One region of the Streptomyces dryopteridis genome, then DNA from elsewhere that is predicted to be linked to it. Evidence: riboswitches for the same ligand, from Rfam matches in the RefSeq annotation. Region 1 holds a riboswitch; the other holds the start of a gene.
What was found. Region 1 has a riboswitch for cyclic di-AMP ahead of ACN20G_RS15750 (transglycosylase family protein). Riboswitches for the same ligand answer to the same signal wherever they lie in the genome.
Positions count from the first base shown of each region.

Region 2: it holds a riboswitch for cyclic di-AMP, as region 1 does, so the genes downstream of both, ACN20G_RS00835 (transglycosylase SLT domain-containing protein) here and ACN20G_RS15750 (transglycosylase family protein) in region 1, are expected to answer to the same signal.

Region 1 covers NZ_CP187113.1:3,679,438-3,684,112, forward strand. The annotation lists gene ACN20G_RS15745 (LysM peptidoglycan-binding domain-containing protein) at 59-1,237, shown strand; cyclic di-AMP (ydaO/yuaA leader) riboswitch at 1,509-1,691, shown strand; gene ACN20G_RS15750 (transglycosylase family protein) at 1,695-2,300, shown strand; gene eno (phosphopyruvate hydratase) at 3,016-4,302, shown strand; gene ACN20G_RS15760 (FtsB family cell division protein) at 4,493-4,675, shown strand, end outside.
Region 2 covers NZ_CP187113.1:188,275-192,949, reverse strand. The annotation lists gene ACN20G_RS00845 (phosphatase PAP2 family protein) at 1-574, shown strand, start outside; gene ACN20G_RS00840 (DMT family transporter) at 571-1,485, shown strand; gene ACN20G_RS00835 (transglycosylase SLT domain-containing protein) at 1,539-2,237, opposite strand; cyclic di-AMP (ydaO/yuaA leader) riboswitch at 2,242-2,444, opposite strand; gene ACN20G_RS00830 (trypsin-like peptidase domain-containing protein) at 2,650-3,738, opposite strand; gene ACN20G_RS00825 (NUDIX domain-containing protein) at 3,904-4,422, opposite strand; gene ACN20G_RS00820 (hypothetical protein) at 4,591-4,675, opposite strand, start outside.

The sequences.
Region 1 (4,675 bases):
TTCGAAGGGCGCTAGGTTCCACGGCATTCCGTTGCCCGCCACGCGAAAGGCACTCCTCATGCGCTCCGGGAATGGTCGCCACCGTCGTCCCCGTCAGGTCCCCGCGATAGTCGTCACCGCCGGCGTGGCCGGCTCGGCCCTCGCGCTGCCGCTGCTCGCCTCCGGTTCCGCCGGCGCGGCGACCGGCTCCGCCTGGGACAAGGTCGCCGAGTGCGAGAGCGGCGGCACGTGGAGCGCGACCCAGGGCGGCGGCCTCGGCCTGACCGCGGAGGAGTGGAAGGCGGGCGGCGGCCAGGAGTACGCGCCCACCCCCGACCTGGCCAGCCGTCAGCAGCAGCAGGCCGTCGCCGAGAAGCTCCTCGCGGCCCGCGGCCAGGACTCCTTCGGCGCCTGCGCGGCGGGCGTGGACCTGACGACCGGGTCCTCCGGCGGGCAGGGTTCCGGTTCCGGTCACGGGCCCGGGACCTCCGTCCCGCAGGGCGGCGGCGCGGAGCACGAGGCCCCGGTGCCGGCCCTGGGCGTCGCGCCGCACGACTCGCGCTCCTCGTACCTCCCGCCGCTCGACGAGACCCCCGCCCCCTTCGACTCCGGCGACGGCGCGATCCTGCCGGGAGTGCCGCTCAGCCCGCTGGACCCGGCCGTGCCCGCGCTGCCTGTCCCGGTCGTGCCCGAGCCCGTGAAGCCCGTCACGCCGACGACGCCGACGACGCCGACCACCCCGGGCACCCCCGGAACCCCCGGCACCACGGACCCCACCGCGCCCACCGACCCCACCACGGGCACCCCCACGACCCCGACCACTCCGGGGACCCCGGGCACCGTCGCGCCCACCGACCCCACCAACCCGGGCGACCCCACGCTTCCCGTGAGCCCCACCCCCACCACGCCGGGCACCCCCGGCACGGTTGCGCCCACCACCCCCGGGACCTCCTCGCCCGACGCGAGCGGGAGCCCGAGCCCGCAGGGCACCCCCGGCGCCGTCGCCGAGACCCCGTCCGGCGGCGGCAAGCACCGCGGCCCGGCCGCCGTGGAGTCCGGAACCCCGGCCTCCACCGGCACTGACGCCCCGTCGGCGAAGACCTACACGGTCAAGGAGGGCGACACCCTCTCCGAGATCGCCCGCGCGCAGGGCGGCAAGGCCGGCTGGAACGGGCTGTACGAGGAGAACAAGCAGGTCATCGGCGAGGACGCGGACCTCATCAAGCCGGGACAGAACCTGGAACTCGGCCTTCGCTGACGGGGGTTCAGGCCCGGGAAGTCCCGTAATGCCGGTCTTGCGCGAATGAGACTTGCGTCTCTTTCGGCCAACTGACCTTTCCTGTCCGTGGACTGTGTGAAAGTGCCGCCCCACCTGCGCAAACGCCGCGCGGGTGGGGTGGAGTGCCCCGGTATTCCCGGATCGTTCCTCTGTTGAACATCCGGGCCGGACCTGCCTACCTTCTGACTCGCTCGCCACCGCGAGCCCCTTCGACCGCATCGCCGAGTCCTGCCGGCGGGCGGAGGGAATCGTCGCGAAAGCGCCGAAGGCAGGAGCGGGGGACCCACAGGTTTTCGCCGTGCCGACACGCACCCTCAGGGGGCCGTCGGCCGGCTAGGGGTGAAGCCGCGTCGGAAGTCAGACGCCGACGCGACCGGGCAACTCATCCGCCCGAACCCGACAGCTCACCTCGCAGGCGTCGGTGAGGAGAACCTCCATGCTGCTTACGGGCAAGGGCAAGCACCGCCGCGCCTCCAAGGCCACCCGCGTCGTCACCCTCGCCGGTGTCGCCGGTGTCGCCGTCGCCGCGCCGCTCATGGCCGCCGGTACCGCGAACGCCGCGACCGGCGCCGAATGGGACCGCGTCGCCCAGTGCGAGTCCGGTGGCAACTGGTCCATCAACACGGGCAACGGCTACTACGGCGGCCTGCAGTTCTCGGCCTCCACCTGGAAGGCGTACGGCGGCGGCGCGTACGCGTCCTACGCCCACAAGGCCACCAAGGCCCAGCAGATAACCATCGCCGAGAAGGTCCTCAAGGGCCAGGGCAAGGGCGCCTGGCCGCACTGCGGCAAGGGCCTGTCCAACACCCCCTACAACGGCGGCAGCGGCGGCGGCACCACCACGCCGAGCAAGCCCAACCCGAGCAAGCCCACCACGCCCACCACCGGCAAGACCTACAAGGTCAAGTCCGGCGACACCCTGGCGAGCATCGCCAAGGCGAACAAGGTGGCCGGCGGCTGGCAGAAGCTGTACCAGCTCAACAAGAACGTGCTGAAGAACCCGAACGTGATCCACGTCGGCCAGGTGCTCAAGCTCGCCTAAGGGCGACGCGCACGGGCGCCCCGACCCGTCGACCGCCCCCGTCGACCCGTCACCGGCGCCCCGCCACCCACGCGCACACACCCACGAGCCCGGTCCCGCGACCCCGGCCCCGCATCCCGCCCCATCCGGCGAGGACGCGCGGCCCGGCCCCGCCGACCGGGCTCGCGGCGTACCCCGCCCGGGCCCGTCCCGACCGGCCCCGTCCCAACACTCGGCGAACTCTTCCCGACCCCGCCGCCACGCCCGGACGACACCCCCGCGACACCCCGTGCCCCGCCCGCCGCCGTCCCGCGCCGGCCCCGCGTTCGCCCGTTCGCCGCCGCCCCGACCGGGACCGAGGGCCCGGACTTCCGGCCCGCCCCGAAAAACCCGCGGCCCACCCGCCGCGCGCCGCTCCCGCACCCCCCGGCGCACCCCCCGTGACCACGGGCGACACCCCCGCGCACCCCTGAACTCCGCACCCCCACAAGCCCCTTCCGCCCCACCGCCGGGGCCGCCCCGCACCCGTCGCGGACCTGACGTTCGCGCAGGCCGCATGCCTGTGCATCAAGAGCCCTATGTCACGGAAGAGGGGTATTCGGGCACTTTTTCGTCCCAGGGGTCGGGCGCTCGGCCGGCGGAACCCCGGAGGGCGGTTAGGCTCTAGAGCGGCAAGGCCATCCCACGGCCTGGAACGCCACCGCACACCCCACCAGCGTCACATCCCCAGAAGGAGATGCTCGTGCCCTCCATCGACGTCGTCGTAGCCCGGGAAATCCTGGACTCCCGAGGCAACCCCACGGTCGAGGTCGAGGTGGGCCTCGACGATGGCAGCACCGGCCGTGCCGCCGTCCCGTCCGGCGCCTCCACCGGTGCCTTCGAGGCCATCGAGCTTCGTGACGGCGACCAGAACCGCTACCTCGGCAAGGGTGTCGAGAAGGCCGTCCTCGCCGTCATCGAGCAGATCGGCCCGGAGCTCGTCGGCTACGACGCCACCGAGCAGCGCCTGATCGACCAGGCCATGCTGGACCTGGACGCCACGGACAACAAGGGCTCCCTCGGCGCCAACGCCATCCTCGGCGTGTCCCTCGCCGTCGCCCACGCCGCCTCCGAGGCCAGCGACCTCCCGCTGTTCCGCTACCTCGGCGGCCCGAACGCGCACCTGCTGCCCGTTCCGATGATGAACATCCTCAACGGTGGGTCGCACGCCGACTCCAACGTCGACATCCAGGAGTTCATGATCGCCCCGATCGGCGCGGAGTCCTTCTCCGAGGCGCTGCGCTGGGGCACCGAGGTCTACCACACCCTCAAGGCCGTCCTGAAGCGCAAGGGCCTGTCCACCGGTCTCGGCGACGAGGGCGGCTTCGCGCCGAACCTCGACTCCAACCGCGCCGCCCTGGACCTGATCCTCGAAGCGATCAAGGAGGCCGGCTACACCCCCGGCACCCAGGTCGCGCTCGCGCTCGACGTCGCCGCCTCCGAGTTCTACAAGGACGGCAAGTACGAGTTCGAGGGCCAGTCCCGCTCGGCCGCCGAGATGACCGAGTACTACTCGGAGCTCGTCGACGCCTACCCGCTGGTCTCCATCGAGGACCCGCTGTTCGAGGACGACTGGGCCGGCTGGAAGGTCATCACCGACAAGCTCGGCGCCAAGGTGCAGCTCGTCGGCGACGACCTCTTCGTCACCAACCCGGAGCGCCTGGCCCGCGGCATCGAGGAGGGCTCCGCGAACGCCCTGCTCGTCAAGGTCAACCAGATCGGTTCCCTGACCGAGACCCTGGACGCCGTCGAGATGGCCCAGCGCAACGGCTTCAAGTGCATGATGTCGCACCGCTCCGGCGAGACCGAGGACGTCACCATCGCCGACCTCGCCGTCGCCACCAACTGCGGCCAGATCAAGACCGGCGCCCCGGCCCGCTCCGAGCGCGTCGCCAAGTACAACCAGCTGCTGCGCATCGAGGAGATCCTCGACGACGCCGCCGTCTACGCCGGTCGCGGCGCGTTCCCGCGCTTCAAGGGCTGACCTCCCCGTCACCCCGCCGGCCGCTCCCCGCGCCCCCCGAGTGATCACCTGATCACCCGCGCGCGGTGACAGCCTCCGTACGTCCCCGCACTCGGTCCCGTACCGTGTGCGGGGACGTCGCGCGTCCGGGACCCCGGCGCGCGCCGGACGGCGCGGACCACGCGGCGGCGGCTCTCGGGGAGGCGAGGACATGGCAGGGAAGCCCGGAACCCGGGACCGGTCCGCCGGACCCTCCACCACGACCAGGCTCAAACAGCTCGGCGAGCGCACCGTCGCGCACGTGTACCGCTCCCAGACCAGGCGCCAGGTCCGCCGCAGCCGGCTCACCGGCCGCGCGGCCCTGCTGATCCTCGTCCTCTGTACCCTGGTCGTC
Region 2 (4,675 bases), 3.5 Mb from region 1:
GGCCGTTCACTTCCCCGCCGCGGCCCTGTTCCTGGGCTGGCTGTGGCTGCGCCGACCCGGACAGTACCGGCGGGCGCGCACCATGCTCGCGCTCCTCACCGGCGCGGGCCTGGCCGTCCACCTCCTCTTCCCCCTGGCCCCGCCCCGGCTCGCCGCGACCGGCATGATCGACACCGGGCGGGTGTACGGACCCACCGTCTACGGGGCCGCGCCCGACAGCGATCACCTGGCCAACCAGTACGCGGCCATGCCCTCCCTGCACTTCGGCTGGGCCCTGCTGATCGCCGTGCTCCTGATCGCGGCGGGCCGCACCCGGGCCCGGTGGCTGTGGCTCCTGCACCCGGCCCTCACCCTGTTGGTGATCGTCGGCACGGCGAACCACTACTGGCTCGACTCCCTGGTCGCGGCGGCCCTGGTGGGCGCCGTCACCCTGCCCCTGTGGGCCCCGGCCCGCCGCCCCGCACCCCTTGCGCGCCGGGCGACGCCCCTGCCGCCGGCACCGGCGTCGGCACCCGCGTCGGCTCCGGAGCCCTTCCGGCGTCCGGCACCCGCGGGCGGACGGAGCGCGGCGTGAACGCGGCCACCGCCTTCGCCCTCCTGCTGTGCCTGCTCTCCGCGCTCGCCTACGCGACCGCCGCCGTCCAGCAGGAACGCCTCGCCCGCCGCACCCCGCCCGGCGGCCCGACCCGCGGCCGCTTGCGCGTCCTGCTCTCGGGCGGCGCCTGGTGGTGGTCGGCGGGCCTGAACACGCTGGCCGCCCTCCTGCACGCGGCGGCCCTGCGCTACGGGCCGCTCACGCTGGTCCAGCCCCTGGGGGCGCTGACCCTCGTGGCGGCCGTCCCGCTGGGTGCCCGCATCGCGGGCCGACGGGTCCGGCGCACCGAGTGGCGCGGCACCCTGCTGACCCTCGCCGGCCTCGCCCTCCTGCTGCTGCCCAGTTCGGGCCCGGCCCCGGAGGAGACCCTCTCGGTGACCGAGGCGTTCGCCGTCGGCGGCGCGGGGGTGGTCCTGATCGGCCTGCTCGCGGCCCGCCGGGACCCCGGCACGGGCCTGCGCCACGCCACCGCCTCCGGCCTCGCCTCGGCGGTGGGCTCGGCCCTCACCCAGACCGTCGCCGTGGCGATCGGCCGGGGCACGTGGACGGCGAATCCGTGGCGGGTGGCCGGCTTCGTCCTGCTGATCCTGCTCTTCGCGATCGGCGGCCTGCTGCTGGCGCAGCGCGCCTACCAGGGCGGCCTCGGCGCGCCCTTGGCCATGGTCAACCTCGCCAACCCCCTCGCGGCGGCCGCCATCGGCATGATCCTGCTCGGCGAACGGCTCGGCGGCGGCCCGCTGGGCATCGCCCTGGCCCTCGCCGGCGCGGCCCTGGCCACCCGCGGGGTGGTCCTCCTCACCCACACCCCCACCGCACCCCCGGCCCCCGACCGCACCTCCCGCCCGACCCCCCTGACCGGCGCCCCCCGAGAACGGGCGGCGCCGGCCTGAGTGCCCGGCGGCCCGGCGGCCCGGGGTTCGGGGTCGGGGGGCTCGCGGGCGGGTCAGTAGGCGCCGAAGACGTTGTCGATCGAGCCGTAGCGGGCCGCCGCGTAATTGCAGGCCGCCGTGATGTTCGCCACCGGGTCGTAGGGGTCGGCGGCGGTGCCCGGTACCCGATAGGCGCGGAAGGTGGGGTCGATGACCTGGAGCAGACCCTTCGACGGGGTGCCGGCGACCGCGTTCGAATCCCAGTTGTTGATCGCCAGCGGATTTCCGGAGGATTCCCGCAGCACATTGCGGTGAATTCCCTCGTAGCTCCCCGGAATGCCGTGCTGCGCCATGATCGCGAGGGATTCGCGGATCCAGCCGTCGAGGGTGTTCGGGTACAGGGTCGCGCGGGCCGCGGAGCGACTCGCCCGCGAATCCGCCGCCGTCGTGGCGGCCGGTGTCGCCGCGGCCTCGGCCGGCAGGGTCAGCACGAGGCCCGGGCGGATCAGGTCGGGGTCCGAGCCGATCACGGCCCGGTTGGCCGCGTACAGGCCCTGTCGGCCGCCGGCGATCCCGTGGGCGGCGGCTATCGCGCCGAGGGTGTCGCCGGCGGCCACCCGGTAGGTGCTCGTCGAGCCGGCGGCGGCGGCCGTGCCCGCACCCGCGCCGAGCAGGGGGAGGGCCAGGGCCAGGGTGAGGCCCGTGGTCAGGCCGGCCCGTCGGCCGAGACGGGGGAGAACGCGGGGACGGCGGTGCTTGCCTCGCTGCGGCATGGGGGTGCTTCCTCTCCGTCGCCTGCGAGGTGAGCTGTCGGGTTCGGACCAGAGACCGTCCGGCCGCGCGGTCGCGCGACTTCACCCCGAGCCGTCGGCGGCGCGTGCTCCCGCGTACGGCGTACTGACCTGGGTCCCCCGCTTCCTGCCGTGGGTGGTGCCGGGAATGGGTTCCCCGAGGGCGGCAGGATTCGGCGTTCCCTCGGATTGCCGTGACCGTATGTCGCGGAAAAAGATCCGGACAAGTGCCGAATTCCCCGGGAGGTGGGAATTCGATCATCGCGCATCGTGTCGATCGCCCGTCAGTTTCCTTGCCCGCGGGGCGGTGTCGGGAAATCGATCTTCACGGTGCGGGAATTCCCCGTGACCCATGTCACGAATAACTCCGGGCGTTGTTCCCCAATCGGACAATTCACCCCTTCGGGGTGCCGCCGGCCCGCTCGTACAGGCGCCGGACGTCCGCGCCGAAGGGCGGACTGTAGGAGGTGTCCGCCGTCGGACCACCCGTCTTCCACCCGCCGATCAGCCCCACCACGTCCCCGCTGCCCCGGCGCTCGTCCCAATCCACCAGGAAGGGGCCCCCGCTCGTCCCGCCGGGAAAGCCCGTGCAGTCGATCCGCAGGAACGAGCCCGGGCTGCCGGGATCGGTACTGGTGAACTTCGTGGTCCGGTTCTCGCAGACCCGGGGGCGCGCCGTGCTCGCCGGATGCCCGATCAGCCGCACCTTCGGAAACTCCCACGCCCCGCTCGTCACCAGCCGGTTGGCGCCCACCGTGGCCCGCACGGTGCGTCCGTCCGCGCCCGCGCCGACCCGGACGAAGGCCACGTCCCACAGCGCCCCCCGCTCCGGACCCCGGGCCCGGTACCGGTCGTCGGCGTACACCACCGAGCGGCCCGCGCCGTCCACGCGTACCGGGAACATGCCGTACGGGCGCGGCGTCGCCTTCGTCGAGCGCGGCACGAAGGCCATCCGGCGCGCCTCGTTGCCCACCAGGCAGTGGGCGGCCGTCAGCACGAGGTCCCCGGCGGGGGAGTCGACGACGCTCGCGGTGCAGAAGTACGAGCCGTCACCGCGGGCCAGGTACATCCGGCCCACCGTCGGCGTCCCGTCGAAATCACGGCCGGTGCCCGGCCGGTGCTCGGGGGCGGCGCCGCCCCGCACGGCCCCGGCGGGCACGGTCCACCCGCCCTCGGAGGTGACCTCGTCCGGCCCGCGCGCCTCGGCCCCGTCCGCGTCCGTCTCCCCGCCGTGCTGCGGGACGGGGGCCGGGGTGCCCGCGTCGGGCGCGGGGCGGGCGGGGTTCGGCGCGGTCGGGGGCGGTTCCCAGGCCCGCGCCGAGGCCATGCGTTCGGGGGTCCAGTACCGGGCCGCGTCCCCCGCCGTCCAGCTCACCTCGCGCGTGCCCCGGTCCGGCCGGGCGGCCGGCGCGTCCGGGACGCCCGCTCCGAGCGCCAACAGGGCGCCGCCGACGGCCGTGAGCGCCGTGGTGAGCCTGCGCATGGGGACCTCCCTGGTACGTCGGCCGGTCTCTGGCGGGGCGGCCGGGCCCTGTCGATGATGGCCCGTTCGCCCGGGATGTCCGCTCCCGGCACCCTGTTCGGCCCCGCGATCACCCGGGCGGGCGAGCCCACCCCGCGCGTCGGACCCCGATCGGCCCCGCCCCCTTCACCCGTCCGCGCCCGCCCCGCCCTCCTCGACCCGGCGCCCCTCGCACAGTTCGACGGGTCCGCCGCCCTCCCGCAGCACGCGCGTCACCTCCCGCAGTCGGGCCGCCGTCCGCGCCGGCACCAGGGCCTCCCACTCCTCGGGCCCCGCCATCCGCCACGCCGCGAGCTCCACCGGGGCCAGTCGGATCCGGGCCGTCAGCTCGGCGTCCACGAACGGGCCCTCGTACACCCACCCCACCCGCGTCGGACGGGGCTCCCGGCGGATCCGGTCCACCGCGAGCAGCCGTCCCGGCGCGAGGTCCGGCCCGAGTTCCTCCCACGCCTCCCGGCGGGCCGCCTCGCGCGGGGTCTCCCCGGTGTCTCTGTCCACGCCGCCGCCGGGCAGTTGCCGGCGCCGCCGCCCGTACGCGGTGCGCACGAGCAGCACCCGGCCCGCCGCGTCCGCGCACACCAGGGTCGCGGCCGTCAGCGACTTCGGGCGCCCGGCCAGGTGCGAGGCCGCGTCCAGGTCGTGCACGGCCTCCCGCTCCGCCCGCACCGCCGCCGGCACCCCCGCCGCCGATCAGGGCTGCGCCGCCCCCTCCACCAGGTGCGCGACCGTCCCGTTGTGCCAGGCCGCCGGTCCCGCCGCCGACCGGGGCGCGAGCCGAGGCGGCAACTCCGCCTCCGCCGCCGCCGGCTCCGGCTACCGGGCCTCGATCACCTCCCCGTCCGGGTGGGTGATCGAGGCCGCCTCGGCCGGGGTCAACGGACCCACCAGGTACACCAGC